One region of the Ruminococcus sp. RTP21484sp1_RTP21281st1_A8_RTP21281_210402 genome, then DNA from elsewhere that is predicted to be linked to it. Evidence: predicted binding sites of a transcription regulator. Region 1 holds the regulator's gene; the other holds the start of a gene.

Region 1 (2,206 bases):
TCAAATTCCTTACCTACAGCTTCGATTGGCTTCACACCCATCTCATCAAAAGCTGTCATCATCTGCTTGTAGATCATCTTCATGCCTTCTGCAAATGGATCATCCTCCGGTGCCTGTGCAAGACCTCTTTCGAAGTTATCCACGATCGGAAGCATTTTTTCAACGATGTCCCTAGCGCCGATGATGTACATGCTGGATTTCTCCTTCTCCGTTCTTTTACGGTAGTTATCGAATTCAGCCATGCTGCGCTTCAGTCTGTCTGTAAGTTCCTCGACCTGCTGTTCGAATTTATCTTTCTCTTTTTTCTTCTTGCCGAAGAAAGAAGTTTTTGTCTTGGTTTCCGGTTCCTTCTGAGATTCTGCTTCCTGATCTGACTGCTCAGTTTCTTCTGTCTGTGCTGGTTCTTCGGAAGTCTCCTCTTCTGCTGTCTGGGCTGTATCTGCTGCCTCTTCTTCGCTTCCGTCTGTTACCGGAATGTCAACTGCTTCTTCCTGTACTTCGGCTTCTTTATTCATTTCTTCTGACACGCTTTCAACCGCCTTTCTAGGTTTTCTTATTTACCATTTCGTCAAGCTGGACTTTTAATTTCTTTAAGCTGTCCACTACATTCTCGTAATCCATTCGCTTGGGACCGATGATTCCAATAGTTCCACGCATTCCATCTCCCAACTCGTAAGTAGCTGTGACCACACTGCAGTCTTTCATGGTACGTACCGGAACTTCATCCCCGATGTATACCTGAACTCCTGTGTTCTCCGGATCTCCCATTTCCTCACGGACCATATCCGCAAGTTCCTGCTTATCCTCGAAAGTGGAAATCAGCTCACTGGCTCTGGATGTATCTGCAAGCTCTGGATACTTAAATATGTTGGTTGCTCCCGATGTATATACTTTCATATCTTCTTCGTCCACGTGAATTGTAGCTGCAACTGCGTCCAGCACATCTGCAACCACACCGCTGTGGCTTCCCGCCTGTTCTTTCAATCTGGCGATCATGCCCAGATTAATGTCCTGGATGGGTACGCCGTTCAGGTTCGTGTTAAGAAGAAGATTCAGCTTCAGGATCGTCTGGTCATCCATCTCCTCATCAATATTAATGATCTGGTTCCGAATAACATTACCCTCACATACAACTACGGCAATCAGCTGCCGCTCATTGACTCGTGAAAGCTGAATGAACTTCAGGGTGCTTCCCTTATACTGGGGAACCGCAACCATAGCCGCATAATTGGTATTCGTGGCAAGAACCTTCGCCACCTGCTTGAGCACCTTATCCATCTTATCTGACTTCTCAATCATCAGATCACGGATTTCTGCGATCTCGGCTTCCTTCTCCCTGGTAAGCTCATCTACATAAAGGCGATAGCCTTTATCTGATGGAATTCTTCCGGCTGAGGTGTGGGGCTGTACGATGTAGCCCATATCCGTCAGGTCGGACATCTCATTTCGGATAGTAGCAGAGCTGACATTCAGATCCGGATATTTGGAAATAGTTCTGGAACCTACAGGCTCACCTGTTTCCATATAAGTTTTGATGATTGCTTTCAGTATTTTCCGTTTGCGCTCATCTAATACTTCATCCATGAAATATCTGCTCCTTCCTGAAAAGCAGACGGTCAAACCTGATTCTGATTTCCGTCTGGCTTCTTCGAATTCCTTTGTTAGCACTCATTATTTAGGAGTGCTAACATCTATGTTCTTAAGATACACCTCAGTATTCCTTTTGTCAATATTTTTTACAAATTTTTTTCATCTTTTTTGATAGTTTTTACCCTATACTTTACCATTCTGGCTAAATTCTCCTTACTGCAATACTTTTTTTGGGCAGCAAGGATACTATCAGGTATCTGCCAACGCAGTCTTATGTTTGCTGCCGCATAAATGAAAAAGATGCCTTGAGAAAATTTTCCCTGGCATCTTCTTTCCTATATAGGAATACCGCCCATAGGCGACATGTCCGTTTTGTAACTGTTCAGCACCTTCACAGTTATATGTTTCGCAAAACAGCCCCTGCTGAATAGCAGCCTCTATTTTTTATAATTTTCCAGATAGTCAAGAACTGCTGTCGGCTCATCCAGAAAGACTACCAGATCCAGCACGGAAAAATCCATGAATTTCTCTTCTGCTGTGTACTCCAGCAATGCTTTCATCTTGTCATAATATCCGTCAATGTTATACAGCACAATTGGGCGGTCAATACGTTTCA
Region 2 (2,206 bases), on a different contig from region 1:
CTTAATTTGTTTACGATCAGAGTGGTAAGAGCCTCACCCTCAACATCTTCAGCGATGATAAGAAGTTTTGCTCCAGCCTGTACGATCTGCTCCAGCAGCGGAAGAACTTCCTGAATGTTGGAGATTTTCTTGTCTGTGATCAGAATATATGGATCCTCAAGGTTTGCTTCCATCTTCTCCATATCAGTGGACATGTATGCGGAAATATATCCACGGTCAAACTGCATACCTTCTACAAGGTCAAGCTCTGTGTGCATGGTCTTGGACTCTTCTACAGTAATAACACCGTCGTTGGAAACTTTTTCCATTGCATTTGCAACAAGCTCTCCGACTTCTTTATCTCCAGCGGAAATAGATGCAACGTTTGCGATCTGTTTCTTTCCGCTTACTTTCTGGCTCATGTTCTTAATTGCTTCTACAGCAGCATCTGTAGCTTTCTTCATACCGCGTCTCATAACGATCGGGTTAGCACCTGCTGCCAGATTCTTCATTCCTTCATGAACCATTGCCTGGGCAAGTACAGTAGCAGTTGTAGTACCGTCACCAGCTACATCGTTTGTCTTGGATGCAACTTCCTTGATCAGCTGAGCTCCCATGTTCTCGAAAGCATCCTCAAGCTCGATCTCTTTTGCGATTGTAACACCATCGTTTGTGATAAGCGGAGCACCAAACTGTTTATCAAGTACTACGTTTCTTCCTTTCGGTCCAAGTGTTACTCTTACGGTATCAGCAAGTTTATTTACACCAGCCTCCAATGCTGTTCTGGCTTCTGCGCCATATTTAATCTCTTTTGCCATAATGAATCATCCTCCTGATTTCAAGTTATTTATAAGGTTATGTCTTATTTCACAATTGCAAGAATATCGCTCTGTTTTACGATGATATACTCTTCACCGTCAAGCTTAACCTCTGTTCCTGAATATTTTGAATAGATAACCTTGTCGCCTACAGTAACTTCCATTTTCACTTCTTTGCCGTCAACGACTCCGCCAGGTCCTACAGCGATTACCTCTGCCTGCTGTGGTTTCTCCTGTGCCTGTCCCGGAAGAACGATACCGGATTTTGTTGTCTCTTCTGCTTCTAACTGTTTTAATACAACTCTGTCGCCTAATGGAACTAATTTCATGATCTATGTCCTCCTTTAGAATTGCTTTTCTTTTCCTTGCTAGCACTCATTATTGCCGAGTGCTAATCACTGTCCATTATATTATTGAATTATCGTTATTTGTGCAACTCTTTTCATAGTTGCATTTTTAAGTATATTCTTTTTTATTCTCTTTTATGCTCTTTTTTTCTCTTGTTTTCTCACTTTAAAAATTTTCTGAATTTTTTTCTATTTCGAAGCTTCTGAAGACTGCCTGGTAAAGTTTTTTTGTGAAATCATGAATTCCAACGAAGTTTCCTGTTATACACAAAAAAGAACTGCCCTCCAGAGCGTGTTTGAAAAAGCGTTCCTGCAATCTGCAACTTCACAATTTGCAGAAAGCCTTTTTCAAACACGTTCGAAGGAAAACAGTTCTTCTGTACACTTGTTTATTATTTATTGAATTCATTCAGGCCTTTTTATTTCTCTGGGCCTTAATCTCTTCCAATTCATCAAAGATCACTTCATTGAGAACCTTGATATAGGTTCCCTTCATACCGGATGACCTGGACTCAATAACGCCTGCGCTCTCGAACTTGCGGAGTGCATTTACGATTACTGATCTGGTAATACCTACTCTGTCTGCAATCTTGCTGGCAACAAGAATTCCCTCATCTCCGTCAAGCTCATCAAAAATGTGGATGATAGCTTCCAGTTCAGAGAAAGAAAGTGTGTTAAAAGCAGATTTTACAACCTGTTTCTTTCGGTCTTCCTCAGCATTCTCTTCATGTACAGCCCGCATCATCTCAAGACCTACAACTGTAGTGCCGTATTCACTGACAATAATATCCTCAATATCATATGGACGATCCTTGCGGTACATAAACACCGTTCCAAGACGTTCTCCTGCAATATCAATAGGATTGATGATTCCCTGATAGCTGCTGGAAACATGCTCAAAGCCAAGTGTCTGAAGATTCACGTTCTCTTTGGTAGATAATACCCCTAAAAAACGCTCATTCAGCAGAGGGTCAACATGACCGCCCACCTCATCAGCTATCAGCTCCTGGATTTCCTCAACTCCCGGGCAAAAGCTTACACCAAGCACCTTGCCTTTCTTGC

The links. Region 1 encodes HrcA, which represses chaperone genes, less so after heat shock. Its sites were predicted from a motif close to TGTTAGCACTCNNNNNNNNNGAGTGCTAACA; they were not measured.
Region 2: a site for HrcA is predicted at 1,164-1,194, ahead of groES (co-chaperone GroES). Genes of this name have one in related genera too.

The regions. Positions count from the first base shown of each region.
Region 1 is NZ_JBCPGE010000001.1:57,985-60,190, forward strand. Features, by position in the region: gene grpE (nucleotide exchange factor GrpE) at 1-527, opposite strand, end outside; gene hrcA (heat-inducible transcriptional repressor HrcA) at 544-1,584, opposite strand; gene AB5170_RS00275 (TIGR00730 family Rossman fold protein) at 2,028-2,206, opposite strand, start outside.
Region 2 is NZ_JBCPGE010000004.1:46,533-48,738, reverse strand. Features, by position in the region: gene groL (chaperonin GroEL) at 1-797, opposite strand, end outside; gene groES (co-chaperone GroES) at 842-1,126, opposite strand; gene codY (GTP-sensing pleiotropic transcriptional regulator CodY) at 1,554-2,206, opposite strand, start outside.